Regions from separate parts of the Kitasatospora sp. NPDC057965 genome, predicted to be linked through region 4. Evidence: riboswitches for the same ligand, from Rfam matches in the RefSeq annotation. Region 4 holds a riboswitch; each other region holds the start of a gene.
What was found. A riboswitch is a leader RNA that binds a small molecule or an ion and turns the genes downstream of it on or off. The one in region 4 is predicted to bind cobalamin.
Positions count from the first base shown of each region.

Region 1: it holds a riboswitch for cobalamin, as region 4 does, so the genes downstream of both, ACFVVU_RS03775 (ABC transporter substrate-binding protein) here and ACFVVU_RS30905 (cobalamin biosynthesis protein) in region 4, are expected to answer to the same signal.
Region 2: it holds a riboswitch for cobalamin, as region 4 does, so the genes downstream of both, ACFVVU_RS10415 (HoxN/HupN/NixA family nickel/cobalt transporter) here and ACFVVU_RS30905 (cobalamin biosynthesis protein) in region 4, are expected to answer to the same signal.
Region 3: it holds a riboswitch for cobalamin, as region 4 does, so the genes downstream of both, ACFVVU_RS13275 (ribonucleoside-diphosphate reductase subunit alpha) here and ACFVVU_RS30905 (cobalamin biosynthesis protein) in region 4, are expected to answer to the same signal.

Region 1 covers NZ_JBHVPZ010000002.1:398,837-402,405, forward strand. Annotated here, with positions in the region: gene ACFVVU_RS03770 (FecCD family ABC transporter permease) at 1-434, opposite strand, end outside; gene ACFVVU_RS03775 (ABC transporter substrate-binding protein) at 431-1,279, opposite strand; cobalamin riboswitch at 1,497-1,702, opposite strand; gene ACFVVU_RS03780 (hypothetical protein) at 1,689-2,381, opposite strand; gene ACFVVU_RS03785 (helix-turn-helix transcriptional regulator) at 2,522-3,382, opposite strand.
Region 2 covers NZ_JBHVPZ010000006.1:340,099-343,667, forward strand. Annotated here, with positions in the region: gene ACFVVU_RS10405 (DUF4259 domain-containing protein) at 1-85, shown strand, start outside; gene ACFVVU_RS10410 (PIG-L family deacetylase) at 201-1,040, shown strand; cobalamin riboswitch at 1,255-1,493, shown strand; gene ACFVVU_RS10415 (HoxN/HupN/NixA family nickel/cobalt transporter) at 1,547-2,656, shown strand; gene ACFVVU_RS10420 (erythromycin esterase family protein) at 2,722-3,569, opposite strand, start outside.
Region 3 covers NZ_JBHVPZ010000008.1:237,225-240,793, forward strand. Annotated here, with positions in the region: gene ACFVVU_RS13275 (ribonucleoside-diphosphate reductase subunit alpha) at 1-1,742, opposite strand, end outside; cobalamin riboswitch at 1,922-2,063, opposite strand; gene ACFVVU_RS13280 (hypothetical protein) at 2,219-3,334, shown strand; gene ACFVVU_RS13285 (glycosyltransferase family 2 protein) at 3,557-3,569, shown strand, end outside.
Region 4 covers NZ_JBHVPZ010000030.1:24,070-27,638, reverse strand. Annotated here, with positions in the region: gene ACFVVU_RS30910 (alpha/beta hydrolase family protein) at 1-675, opposite strand, end outside; cobalamin riboswitch at 856-1,068, shown strand; gene ACFVVU_RS30905 (cobalamin biosynthesis protein) at 1,102-2,088, shown strand; gene ACFVVU_RS30900 (cobyric acid synthase) at 2,085-3,569, shown strand, end outside.

The DNA.
Region 1 (3,569 bases), on a different contig from region 4:
GCGAACGCCGCCGTCGCCACCGCGCCGGTACCCACGGCGCCGGACACGCCGACGCCGAGGACGATCACGGTGACGGCGCCGGCGGCGGCCCCGTCCGAGATCCCGAGCAGGAAGGGATCGGCCAGGTCGTTGCCGGTCAGGGTCTGCAGCACGGCGCCGCAGACCGCGAGGCCGGCGCCGGTGGCAGCCGCTCCCAGAACCCGGGGCAGCCGCAACTGCCAGACGATCTGGTCGTCCAGCAGCGTCACGTGCGGGTCGCCCAGCCCGAGACGGCGCACCACGACCTCGATCACCGTCCGGACCGGTTCGTGCTGCGAGCCCACGGCCAGACCGAGGAGCACGGTGGTCAGGAGCAGGGCTCCGGCCGCGGCCAGGACCCCCGCCGTGCGGCCCCGACCGGCGGGCCGCACGGCGGGGCGGGGTGCGGCGGTCATGAACCCTGGCGCAGTCGGCCCAGTTCCGCCGACACCCGGGCGGCGCCGTCGGCGAGCAGCACACCGGGGGTCGACTCGGAGAACGGCACCACCACGAAGGCCTTGCGCTGCACTGCGGTGAGCCTGCTGAGCACCGGGTCGCCCTGCAGGTAGTCGATCTTGGACTGGGCGGTGTCCCAGTCGGCGTCCGCGAGCACGATGGCGTCGGGATCCGCGGCGACGACCTTCTCCCAGCTCACGCTCTGCCAGCTGCCGGGCAGGTCCGCGAAGACGTTGCGGGCGCCCACGGCGTCGAGCACGAGCTGCGGTCCGCCGTGGCCGGCGCCGACGTACGGCGTCTTGGTGTCCGAGTCGAACCACAGGACCTTCAGGTTCTTGCCCGTTGCCGTCGCCGTGAACCCCGCCAGCTGGTCCTCCTGCTGCCGCTGAATCGCGGCGGCCCGTTCCGGTACGCCGAACACCTTGGCGACGTCGTTCAGTTCGCCCCACATCGCCTGCCACGTGGTCGGCGGTACCTGACTCTTGTCCGAGCAGCCGAACGGGGACAGGTAGGACGCGATGCCCTGGCCGCGCAGTTCCTCCCGGGTGCCCGCGACCTTCTCGGTGTACGCGCTGGAGTAGGAGGCGTACAGGAAGTCGGGCCGGGCGGTGAGGAGCTTCTCCTTCGTCGGGTAGTCCTTGGAGAGCACCGGGACGGAGTCGTAGGCCGCCTTCCACTTCTCCGGGACGGGGTTGTCGAGATAGGCGGTTCCGGCCATGCGGGACTCCAGGCCGAGGGCCAGGGCCACCTCGGTGGCACCCTGGTTGAGCGTCACCAGCCGCTCGGGCGGGGCGCCGACCGTCACAGTGGTCCCGCAGTTGTCCACGCTGACCGGCGCAGCGCTTCCGCCCGTCGCAGTGGACGCGACGGGCGCGGGGGCGCCTGCGCAGGCGCCGAGCACACCGGTGAACAGAACGGCCGCGACCGCCCGGCCGGCACGTACCCGACCTGTGGGGCGTGCGGAACGTATGGACGCAAACGGGTACGGCAAAGTGCGGGGCACGTGTTCTCCAAAACCCTCGTGGAACATGTCGCGCCGTGGCCGGTCTCCTGGCTTCCGCATCGACGCACCGCAGCCGACCTTCCCGGGTGGCTCTTCGAGCCGTCCCAGTGGCCCTGACCGCTGGCGGAGCCGGTCAGCGAGGGCCGCGGCACTCCGCGGCAACAGTGGCGAGGGCCGCACCGGACTCAGACCGGTTTCCCGAACACCATGGCTATCGCAAACTATCAGGCGTGGCCAGACCGGTGCCGACCAGTACCTGGGATGATCGTTCGGACTCTTCGCCGACCAGCGCGGTGGCACCTCGACGTTCCTCGAGTACTCCCTCATGGTGAGCGTTTGCCTGAGTGCTGTCCTGGGTGGCGAAGCCGGACTCCTCGGTCTGCCGTCCGGCGGCGTTGCGGTAGCGGATCTTGTACTCGTGCGGGCACCTCGGCCACCGGCTCTCGGGGTGCTCGCACTCCTTGAAGAGGCTGCCCATGCCGCGGACGAGGTTGATGGTGGCCATGGTGTCGACTCCCGGGTGTCTTGCTACGTCGGTATCGACGTGCACCGCAAGCGGTCCCAGATCGCCGTGATCGACGAGGACGGCGCGGTGCGGGTCAACCGCAACGTCCCCAACGGCGTGGAGACGGTGCTCGGGGTGATCGGGGATCTGCCGATCGGCACCCCGGTCGCGTTCGAGGCCGCCTACGGCTGGGGCCGGCTGGTCGAACTCCTGGAGGACTACGGCACGGGAGCCGATGCGGCGGCTGATCGTACCGAGGGCGGCGATGATGTCGGCGGAGAACTGCCGGTTCTTGAAGAGCCCCAGGTCGAGCAGGGGGTGGTCGCTGCGCAGGCAGCGCCGTACGAACCAGGTGAGGGTGAGCGCGGCGAGCGCGAGGGCGGCCCAGGCGGAGGGCACGGCGAGGTGGACTCCTCGCCGAACTGCTTGATCGCCCACACCAGGGCGACCATACCGACCGGGGAGAGCGGCGCAGAAGGGGAGCACCGAAGCCCGTACGGGGTTCCGTACGGGCTTCGGCGCGTGCCGGTGCGGTGCGGTCAGCCCGCCTGCTGGACGGGCAGCGGGCGCAGCGGGCGGTCCACCAGGTCGGTCATCCGGCTGCGGTCCTCGGCGGCGACCGGGGTGAAGAGCAGCACCAGGGCGGAGGGGTCGTCCACCGGGTGGAAGGAGGAGAGCGAGAGCCGGACGGGCCCGACGCCGGCCGGCTCCACGGTGACCGTGCGGGCGGTCAGTTCGGCCACCGAGTGGCAGCCCCACCAGTGGCGCAGCTCTGGTGCGTCCTGGTCGAGCCGGCGGTACAGCTCGCCGGTGCGCGGGTCGGCGAGGGCCGGGCCGGCCTGGGCGCGGAAGTGCTGGAAGACGTTCATGGCCAGCGGCTCCCAGTCGCGCAGCACACCGCGCAGCCTGCGGTCGGCCGCCATCAGCCACATCAGGTTGCGCCGGTCGGCGGGGACGGCCTCCGGCGGGCCCCAGAGCGCGGCCCAGGCGGCGTTCCAGCCGAGCATGTCGAAGTGGCGGTCCAGCAGCACGGCCGGGCTGGCCGGCCAGGAGTCCAGCACCGGCTGGACGGCGCTGGCCAGCCGGGCGGCGGCGCCGTCCGCCGGGGCGGCCGGCTCGTGGTAGCCGGCCAGCCGCATGGCGTGCCGCAGCCCGGCCGCGTCCAGCCGCAGCGCCCGGGTGACCGCCTCCAGGACCTGCCGAGAGGTGGTCACCCGGCCCTGCTCCAGCCAGGTGTACCAGGCCAGCCCGACCCCCGAGAGCGAGGCCACCTCCTCCCTGCGCAGGCCCGGGGTGCGGCGGCGTGCGGTGGACAGCAGGCCGACATCGGCGGGCTTGAGCCGCTCGCGGTGGGCGCGCAGAAACGCGCCGAGTTCCTGGCTGGCGAGGGGAGATGACATGGCGTGGGCTCCTCGGGGGGGGCTGCGTCGTACCTCAGACTAGAGCGGCAGCCGTACGGATCGGTCAGGTCAGCCCGGTGCAGGACGGTGCGGCCGGGGAAGCGGGTCAGCCGCTCGGTGGCCTCGGCTATCCGGTGCGGTCCTGGACCTGGCGCAGCCGGCTGGCGTCGGCGTAGCCGGCCAGCGT
Region 2 (3,569 bases), on a different contig from region 4:
CCTGAACCGCACGTTCGACCAGCTGGCCGAGGCCATCACCCGGAACGCGGCGGCCGATCCGATCGTGCCCGGCTCCCCGGAATAGCGGACCGCGGCCCCCTCGTTCCCAACAGTCGATCAGAAACACGGCGGACCGCTCCCTGTCGGCCCCGTGCCGCAGACTGAGGCCGAACACTCGGCAGACCTAAGGATGAGCCCTCATGACCGACCGGCCCCTGACCCTGATGGCCGTGCACGCCCACCCCGACGACGAGGCCACCGGCACGGGCGGTGTGCTCGCCCGCTACGCGGCCGAGGGCATCCGAACGGTGCTCGTCACCTGTACCGACGGCGCCTGCGGAGACGGCCCCGGAGGAGTCAAGCCCGGCGAGGCCGGACACGACCCGGCGGCCGTCGCCGCGATGCGCCGTCAGGAGCTGGCGGACAGCTGCGAGGTCCTCAAGGTCAGCCACCTCGAAATGCTCGACTACGCGGACTCCGGGATGATGGGCTGGGCCGCCAACGACGCGCCCGGCTCGTTCTGGACCACGCCGGTCGACGAGGCGGCCGCCCGCCTCGCCGAGCTGATGCGGCGCTACCGGCCCGACGTCGTCGTGACCTACGACGAGAACGGCTTCTACGGCCACCCCGACCACATCCAGGCGAACCGCATCACGTCGCGGGCGCTGGAGCTGGCCGGCACGACGCCGAAGGTGTACTGGACGACGGCCCCGCGCTCGATGATGGCGCGGTTCGGGGAGGTCATGCGCGAGCTCGGCGCGGACTGGGACGAGCCGGGCTCCGCGGACTCGGAGATGCCCGAGATGCCCGAGATCGGCCTCCCTGACGAGGAGATCACCACCTGGGTGGACACCACCGAGTTCGGCGGCCAGAAGTTCGACGCCCTGGCCGCGCACGCCAGCCAGGGCGAGAACATCTTCTTCCTGAAGATGGGCAAGGAGAAGTTCACCCAGCTGATGGGCGTGGAGACCTTCGTCCGGGTCCACGACACCACCGGCGCGGAGCTCCCCGAGAACGACCTCTTCGCAGGCCTGCGCTGAGCGGCCCCCACCCTGCGGCGCCCCGCGCCGATGACCGATGAGCCGTCGCCCGGCCGGGCGACGGCTCATCGGTCGTCAACGGCCTGCTTCTGGAGCAACTCGCGCTGCCCACCGGATCGCTCCAGGTCAGGACCACCCCCTCGATCCCTGCGGACCCGCCCTGTTGCGACCGCGGCGCACCTGCACTGTCTTGTCGGCAGGAGGGCCCAGCGCCTACGGTGTTCCCCGCCGTGGTGCTCGGGAAGACCGGTGGCGGCCCGTGAGGGCCCAATCCGGCGCGGCCCTCGCCACTGTGAAGGGAAGTACCCCCGACGTGCCCGCGACCGACGCGGGCAGTCACCGGTGCCGCACGGCGCACGGGAAGACGAGTCAGGGGTGCGCTCCGCCCTGCCCGGACACGGGTGCGGCGGTACACCCGAAGCCAGGAGACCGGCCACGGCGCGCGCAGTACCCCCCGGCCCCGCCCGGGGGTGCCCCCCATCGAGGAGCTGGAGAGGCCGCCCGTCATGACCCTCACCGACGACACGTCGTCATCGACCCTGCCCAGGGCCCCGCGCTGGCAGCGCGGGGACACCGTCCGCACCGGCGGCCTGCTGGCCGTCATCGCCGCCATGCACGTCGTCGCCTTCGGCACGCTGTTCCTGCTGGTCGCCCCGGAGAGGTACGAGGTCGGCACCCAGGTGTTCGGCGTCGGCCTGGGCATCACCGCCTACACCCTCGGCATGCGGCACGCCTTCGACGCCGACCACATCGCCGCCATCGACAACACCACCCGCAAGCTGATGGCCGACGGCCGGCGCCCGATCTCGGTCGGCTTCTGGTTCGCGCTCGGGCACTCCAGCATCGTCCTGGCGATGGCCGCCCTGGTCGCCGGCGGCGCCCGGTTCGCCGGCACGCTGGTCGACGACGAGTCCACCGTCCGCAGCGTCCTGGGCGTCATCGGCACCGGTGTCTCCGGCACCTTCCTGTACCTGATCGCCGCCCTCAACCTGTTCGCCCTGGCCGGCATCCACAAGGTCTACAAGGCCATGCGGGCCGGGCAGTTCGACGAACGGCAGCTGGAGAAGCACCTCGACGAGCGCGGCTTCATGAACCGCTTCCTCGGCCGCCTCACCAAATCGATCACCCGCCCCGGCCAGATGTACCCGCTCGGCGTGCTCTTCGGCCTCGGCTTCGACACGGCCACCGAGGTCACCCTGATGGTGATGGCCGGCTCCGGCGCCGCCTCGGGGCTGCCCTGGTACGCGATCATCTGCCTGCCGCTGCTCTTCGCCTGCGGCATGAGCCTGTTCGACACCCTCGACGGCACCTTCATGAACTTCGCCTACCACTGGGCGTTCTCCAACCCGGTCCGCAAGGTCTACTACAACCTCACGATCACCGGCCTGTCGATCGCCGTCGCCTTCCTGATCGGCACCATCGAGCTCGTCGGCGTGCTCCACGAGAAGCTCGACCTCACCGACCCCGTCACCACCTGGATCGCCGACATCAGCCTCGACAACGTCGGCTACGTCATCGTCGGCCTGTTCGTCGTCGTCTGGGCCTGCGCCCTCGGCTACTGGCGGCTCGGCAACGTCGAGCAGCGCTGGAGCGCCCGGGTGGAGAAGACCGGCTGACGCCTGTCCGGACCACGCCGCATCCCGACCGGGGCCCGGCACGGCCCCGGTCGGAGCGGGCCCGATCAGAACCTGCGCGCCTCGGTGACCTGGTTCAGGTGGACGAGGACGTCGTAGGCCCGGCCGATCGCGAGCTGCGGCAGGGGGTCCTTGACGAAGACCGTGCCGGCGTCGTAGGTGGGCCGGCTGACGTCCAGCCAGTCGCGGGCCGCCCGGGGAGCGGTGCGCAGGTCGACGTAGTAGTCCCGGTAGCGGACCCGGTCGAGGGTGTACTCGTTCATGTCCGGGGTCGCCGCCGGGACGGTGACGGTCTTCCAGTCGCCGGTCAGGACCGCGTCGGTGGTGAGGAAGGAGCCGCTGTCGAAGGTGAAGCCGATGGCCACGTAGTCGCCGCCGTAGGTGTCGCGCAGCTGGGAGCCCTGCGGCTCGGGGTACAGGAAGGTGTCGGTGGACAGGTAGCCGGCGTGGCCGTTGTGCGCCGACATCAGCACCTTGCCGCCGGTGCGGCGCTGCCACCATGCGGTGTTCTCGGCCATCGCCCGGTCGCGCAGTTGCTCCGAGGCGGCGACGGAGGCCGGGTCGGCGAGGTCGAAGGTGGCGAAGGCGAAGGTCTGGGCGATGTTGCGGGCGTGCTGCACGGCCCACTCGTACGCGTCGTCGCCGGGGGTTCCGCTCGCGGTGACCAGGTCGAGCGCCTGCTGGGCCCTGGCGGCGTTCTCCCGGCGCTCGGCGACCGGCCTGCCGATGTAGGCGAGGAGGTCGTCCAGGGGCCGCAGGCCGGCGTAGAGCCCGTCGAGCTGCGGCAGAGCGGCCGGCCAGGCCTGCCGCACGTAGGAGGTGACCCGGTCGAAGGCCGGGTCGCCGAGCCTCGGGAGGCCGAGGTCGTCACCCACGAAGTGGACCGGGTTCTTCG
Region 3 (3,569 bases), on a different contig from region 4:
TGGTCGATGTGCAGCTCGCCGCGGGCGGCGCGGGTCTCGCCGTAGGCCTCGTGGCGGCCCAGCTGCTCGGCCAGGTCGGCGGAGCGCTCGTACGCGGTGAGCATGATGCGCTCGGCGATGAGCGTGGACAGCCGCGCGGCCTCGGCGGAGTCGAAGTCGATCCGCAGCTTGAAGAAGACGTCCTGCAGGCCCATCACGCCCAGGCCCACCGGGCGCCAGCGGGAGTTGGAGGCGCCGGCCTCGGGGGTCGGGTAGAAGTTGATGTCCACCACGCGGTCGAGGAAGGTGACGGCGGTGCGGACGGTGGCGTCCAGGCGCTCCCAGTCCAGCGCGTTCAGCAGGTCGTCGGCGGTGGCGCCGTCGGCGACGTGGGCGCCGAGGTTGACCGAGCCGAGGTTGCAGACGGCGGTCTCGGAGTCGTCGGTGACCTCCAGGATCTCGGTGCAGAGGTTGGAGCTGTGCACCGTGCGGCCCGGCAGCGCGGTCTGGTTGGCGGCGCGGTTGGAGGCGTCCTTGAAGGTCATCCAGCCGTTGCCGGTCTGCGCCAGGGTGCGCATCATCCGGGCGTAGAGGGTCTGCGCGGGGATGGTGCGCACGGCCTTGCCGGCCAGCTCGGCCTTGCGGTAGGCCTCGTCGAACTCCTCGCCCCACAGGTCGACCAGCTCGGGGACGTCGGCGGGGGAGAACAGCGACCAGTCGGCGTTGGCGTTGACCCGGCGCATGAACTCGTCCGGGATCCAGTGCGCCAGGTTGAGGTTGTGCGTGCGGCGCGCCTCCTCACCGGTGTTGTCGCGCAGCTCCAGGAACTCCTCGATGTCGGCGTGCCAGGCCTCCAGGTAGACGCAGGCCGCGCCCTTGCGGCGGCCGCCCTGGTTGACGGCGGCGACCGAGGAGTCCAGGGTGCGCAGGAAGGGCACGATGCCGTTGGACTTGCCGTTGGTGCCGCGGATCAGCGAGCCGCGCGAGCGGATCCGGGAGTAGGACAGGCCGATGCCGCCGGCGTGCTTGGACAGCCGGGCGATCTGCGCGTAGCGCGAGTAGATCGAGTCCAGGTTGTCCAGCGGGGAGTCCAGCAGGTAGCAGCTGGACATCTGCGGGTGCCGGGTGCCGGAGTTGAAGAGGGTCGGCGAGGAGGTCAGGTACTCCAGCCGGCTCATCAGGCGGTAGAGCTCGGCGACCTCGGCGACCGACTGCTCGGTGTCGCCGACCGCCAGGCCGCAGGCGACGCGGAGCAGGAAGTACTGCGGGGTCTCGACGACCTTGCGGGTGATCGGGTGGCGCAGCAGGTAGCGGGACTGCACGGTGCGCAGGCCGAAGTACTCGAAGCGGTCGTCGCCCCGGGGGTCGACCAGGGCGTCCAGGGCGGCGGTGTGCTTGGCGACGAAGTCGGCGGTGGTGTCGCCGATCAGGCCCTCGGCGTGGCCGACCGCGATCGAGGTGGAGAACGAGACCACGCCCTGGCTCGCCGCCTCGTCCACGATCTCCAGCGCGAGCAGCCGGGCCGCGAGCTTGGAGTACTGGGGGTCCTCGGCGATCATCGACGCGGCGGCGTCGACGGCCAGCCCGCGCAGCTCGGCGAAGTCCGAGCCGGCGTGGCGGCCGCGCAGCGCGGCGGCGGCGACATGGCCGGGGTCGACCTGGGGGAGGTCGGTGCTGCGGTCGGTCAGGAGGCGCAGGAGCGCACCGCCGGGGTCGGAGACCGTCGGGTCGGCGGGGGCGGAGCTGGAACCCTGGGCGGGCAGGGTGGCTGAGGCAGCGGTGGTCAAGGCGCTCTCTCCTGGCGGCGGTCGACGGCGGTGGCTCGGGCCGGGCCGTTCGGGGCAGGGGAACTCGCCACGCGGGCCCGAAGGCGCCGCGCGTGCCGTCCCCGGCCCGCCCGCGAGGCCCGGAAGGTGGTGCTGGTGCCATGGCCCCTGCGGGGAGGCTTCGGCACGCCGTCGGCAGGTACTCGGACTCGCGGCACGCCCGGGGAGGCGGCCGCACACCGCTGCGGGGCAGTCCCGGATTCGCACCGGGTTCCCCTGCGTCGACAGCAGGGACGAGCATACATCTAGTGGTGCTCGCTCGATGCGACACCACATCTTGTGCAGCGTGGCGTGTTGCTCCCATGACCGGTGGTACCGGGACGGTCCTGTGGGCGCCTGCGCGGGGCTGTGTTCTGAAACGGATTGGTCACCGATCGGCCTCTCGTCCGGTGCATGCCCTACGATCTCGGCACATGAGCGAGGGAACGGGCGCTCCGGGGGACTGGGCCGGTAGGGCCGTGCCGCCGGAGCAGGGTCAGCAGCCTGGCGTGCCGGGGCAGGTGCCGCAGCAGGGGCAGCCGCCGGTGGCGCCGCCCGGCGGCTTCGGGCCGCCTCCGACGCCGTACGCGCAGCCGGGAGGGGTGCCGCCGCAGGCTCCTCCGCCGGGGGTGCCGCACCTGCCGTCCGGCACGGTGCCGTACCCGCAGCCGGGGCCGGTGCCCGCGCCCCAGCCCGGGCCGCCGCCCGTGTCGCAGCCGCCGCAGCCGCAGCCGGCGGCCGGTGGGCCGACCCCGTTCGCCCCCCAGTGGCCCCAGCAGGGCGCCCAGCCGCCCGCGCCGTCCGCGACCGAGCCGGACTGGAACGCGATGGCGGACCGGCACGCCTCCGAGTCCCGCCGCCGCAAGCGGCGGTGGATCGGCGCCGTGGTGGCGGCCGCCGTCCTGGTCGGCGGGGTCGTCGGGGCCGCGGTGTGGATCAACGGCCGCGACAAGGGCACCGACGCCAAGCCGACCGTGAGCGCGTCCACCACGGCCGGCAGCCCGTCCGCCACGGCCACGCCCACCGAGCAGGCGCTGGCGGTGATCTCCGACGCCGCCACCGACAAGCTGCCGGTCGACGCCGCGACGCTGTTCCCGGACCAGACCCGGACCGTCGACGGCAAGGTGTGGACCCGTCAGGTGACCGGCGCGACCGCCCCCTGCTCCAAGGCGACCACCGGCGGGCTCGGCCTCGCGCTCGGCGACGACACCTGCCGCTCGCTGGTCCGCGCGACGTACGTGAACGGCGAGAGCGCCGTCACGGTCGGCGTCGCGGTCTTCGACAACAAGGCGGGCGCGGACCGGGCACTCGGCCGGCACGCCGGCCTGATCCAGGGCCTGTCCGGCACCGGGGTCGCGATGTTCTGCGTGACCGACAAGTCGGGCTGCGCCGAGACGCACGCGGCGATCGGCCGCTTCGGCTACTTCACGGTGGCCGGCTCGCTGAAGCAGGGCGAGGACCAGAGCGACCAGCTCGCGGCCGCCGCCGCCGCCTCGCTGGCGGGGCGTACGAAGGACGTGCTGCTGGCCCGGGGTTCGCGCGCCGGCTGACCGTCGGTCAGGGGGGCGGCGCCCCGGGGGCGGTCGGTCGGGTGAGCCCGAGGCGGTCGGATAGGATGACCGCCCTCGGGGGAGGGATGTGCCCCCCGTGGCCGCCCGGACGGGGAATCAGCGAGCAGGAGGTACCGCGCGGTGAGCGCTGCCGCCAATGCGACCACCAGACGGCGCAGAGCGGCGGGCCGCAGGCGCGGAACGGGCGAACCCGTTCCGGACATGCTGCTGCCGG
Region 4 (3,569 bases):
GACCCGGCCCGCGCCGGCGTCCAGGGCGGTGCGCACCGCCGCCTCGACGTCCCGCCACTCGGTCTCACCGAAGTGGCCGAGGCCGTCCGGGGAGGCGGGCGCGCCGGCGTCGCCGCGGTAGGTGACGGCGAGCACGGGCAGGCCCAGCCGTTGCAGCTCGGGCAGGACGGGCAGGGTCTGCGCGCGGTCGGCGCCGGGGCCGTGCACCAAGACCACCCAGGTGCCGCGCTTGCCGTCCAGCCGCCAGGCGGGCATCGCGCCGAGCTCGCCCTCGACGGCGGTCTCGGCGAACGGCAGGCCGAGCGCCTGCGCCGGGTCGCCGAGGTGGACCCGGGGGGTGAAGCGGACCTCGGTGCCGGGAGTGAGGGTGCCGCGGTCGGCGCGCACCAGGCGGCGGGTGACGCCCTGCCCGTCGCGACGCAGGACCTCCTCGACGACCGCGTGGCCGTCCTCGCCCCACTCGACGGCCCAGCGGCCGGGACGCTCGCTCACGGGGGTGCGGGTGAAGGTGACCTCGCCGGCACCGAGGCCGCGGACGAGCACCGGGCCGCTGCGGGCGCGGGCCTCCTCGGCCGGGCGGACCATCCGCTCGGACGCCCGGCGGCCGATCACCAGCACGGCGGCCCCGGTGCCGACGGCGGCGGCCGCCACGGTGGCCGCGATTCCCCAACGCATACTCGCTCCCCGGTGCTCGGTGGTCTGGCTCGGCGTCCGGCCCGGTGTCCGGACCCACCCCTCAGTCCACCCGTGCGGGCGGGGGGAAGCCAGTAGGACACGGCCGTACGGGTTGTTCCGGGAGGAAAATCACACCGGCACGTCGGGGGTGTCCGAGGTGTGACCAACACCCGCCACGACCTCGGTTGACTCCCGGTTCGGGCCCGTGATGGGATCCTTCAGCCAATACGGAGGCATGCAGAGGAAGCCGGTGCAAGTCCGGCGCGGTCCCGCCACTGTCACCGGGGAGCACGACCGGAACACGCCACGGCGGGCCGTCAGAAGCCGCTGGAAGGCCCGGGGTGTGCGTTCGACCCGGAAGCCAGGAGACTCTCGCCCCCGGTTCGTCGATCCAGGGCGCGGACCCTGAGTGAGGACACGCACGCGATGCTGCGCCCTGCCGTGCGCCCGCTGTGCCGGGCCGCCGCGTTCGGCGCCGGCGCCGTCGCCGGCTTCCTGGCCGACGCCCGCTTCGGCGACCCGCGCCGCGGCCACCCGGTGGCCGGCTTCGGCTCCGCCGCCGGCCGGCTGGAACGCCGGCTCTGGCGCGACCACCGCGCCGCCGGCACCGCCTTCACCGCCCTCGCCGTCGGCACCGTCGCGGCCGGCGCGCTCGCCGCCGACCGGCTGCTGGCCCACCGTCCGCTCGGCCGGGCCGCCCTCGCCGCCGCCGCGACCTGGACGGTGCTCGGCGGCACCTCGCTGACCCGGGAGGCCCGCACCATCGGCCGTTCGCTGGCGGCCGGCGACCTGACGGCGGCCCGGGAACGGCTGCCGCACCTGTGCGGACGCGACCCGAGCGCGCTGGACGGGCCGCAGCTGGCCCGCGCGGTCGTCGAGTCGGTGGCCGAGAACACCGCCGACGCCGTGGTCAACGCCCTGGTCTGGGGCGGCCTCGCGGGCACACCGGGCCTGCTGGCGTTCCGCGCGGTGAACACCCTGGACGCGATGGTCGGTCACCGTTCGCCCCGCTACGCCCGGTTCGGCTGGGCCTCGGCCCGGCTGGACGACGTGGCGGGCTGGCCGGGCGCCCGGCTGACCGCGCTGCTGACGGTGGCCGCCGCCCCCGAGCCGCGCACCGCCTGGCGGGTCTGGCGGCGCGACGGCTCGGCGCACCCCAGCCCGAACGCCGGCCAGGCCGAGTCGGCCTTCGCGGGCGCGGTGGGCGTGCGCCTCGGCGGCACGCTGCGGTACGGCGAGCGGGTGGAGCACCGCCCCGTGCTGGGCGGGGAGCTGCGCCCCGTCGGGGTGGACGACATCGAGCGGGCCTGCGTGCTCTCCCGGCGGGTGGGCGCGCTGGCCCTGGGTACGACGGTCGCCGGGCACCTGCTGCTCCGGGCGGCCCTGGACGGGATGCGGAGGGGTAGGGCATGAGCAAGGCACTGCTGGTCGCCGGGACGACCTCGGACGCCGGCAAGAGCGTGGTCACCGCGGGCATCTGCCGCTGGCTGGCCCGGCAGGGCGTCGCGGTCGCGCCGTTCAAGGCGCAGAACATGTCGCTGAACTCCTTCGTCACCGCGGACGGCGCCGAGATCGGCCGCGCGCAGGCGATGCAGGCCCAGGCGGCCCGGGTCGAGCCGGAGGCGGCGATGAACCCGGTGCTGCTCAAGCCCGGCGCCGACGGCCGCAGCCAGGTGGTGCTGCTGGGCCGTCCGGTCGCCGAGGTCGGCGCGCTGGACTACCGCGAGCGCAAGCCGGTGCTGCTGGAACGCGCCCTGGAGTGCCTGGCGGACCTGCGCGCCCGCTTCGACGTGGTGGTCTGCGAGGGCGCGGGATCGCCCGCCGAGATCAACCTGCGCGACCGCGACATCGCCAACATGGGCCTGGCCACCGCCGCCGGGCTGCCGGTCGTGGTGGTCGGCGACATCGACCGCGGCGGTGTGTTCGCGGCGATGTACGGGACGCTGGCGCTGCTGTCGGCGGAGGACCAGCGGCACGTGGCGGGCTGGTTCGTCAACAAGTTCCGCGGCGACGCGCGGCTGCTCGCCCCCGGGCTGGAGATGCTGCGCGAGCTGACCGGCCGTCCGGTGCTCGGCACCCTGCCGATGCTGCCGGACCTGTGGCTGGACGCCGAGGACTCGCTCGACCTGTCCACCGTCGTCGACCGGACCGCCGCGCGCGGCCCGTTCGGCGCGGACGTGCTGCGGGTGGCCGTGCTGCGCTTCCCCCGGCTGTCCAACTTCACCGACCTGGACGCGCTCGCCCAGGAGCCCGGCGTACTGGTCCGCTGGGCCACCCGGCCGGAGGAGCTGGCCGACGCCGACCTCGTCGTGCTGCCCGGCACCCGGGCCACCGTCGCCGACCTCCGCTGGCTGCGCGAGCGCGGCCTCGAACCGGTGCTCAAGGCGCGGGCGGCGGCCGGGCGGCCGGTGCTCGGCGTCTGCGGCGGCTACCAGATGCTGGCGCACTCGATCGTGGACGAGGTCGAGTCGAAGGCGGGCGCGGTGGACGGCCTCGGGCTGCTGCCGACGCGGGTGCGGTTCGGCCCGGAGAAGGTGCTCGGACGGCCGGTCGGCGAGGCGTACGGGGAGCGGGTCGAGGGCTACGAGATCCACCACGGCGTCGTCGCGGTGGACGGCGGCGAGCCGTTCGTCTCCGATGACCACGGACACGGCCTGGACGGCTGCCGGGTGGGCCAGGTGTGGGGAACCACCTGGCACGGCGTGCTGGAGAACGACGGCTTCCGGCGGGCGCTGCTGCGCGAGGTCGCGCAGGCCGCCGGCCGGGCCTTCGTGCCCGCGCCGGACACCTCCTTCGCCGCCGCGCGGGAGGCCCGGCTGGACCGGCTGGGCGAGCTGATCGAGGAGCACGCGGACACCGACGCGTTGTGGAAGCTGATCGAGGGCGGGGTGCCG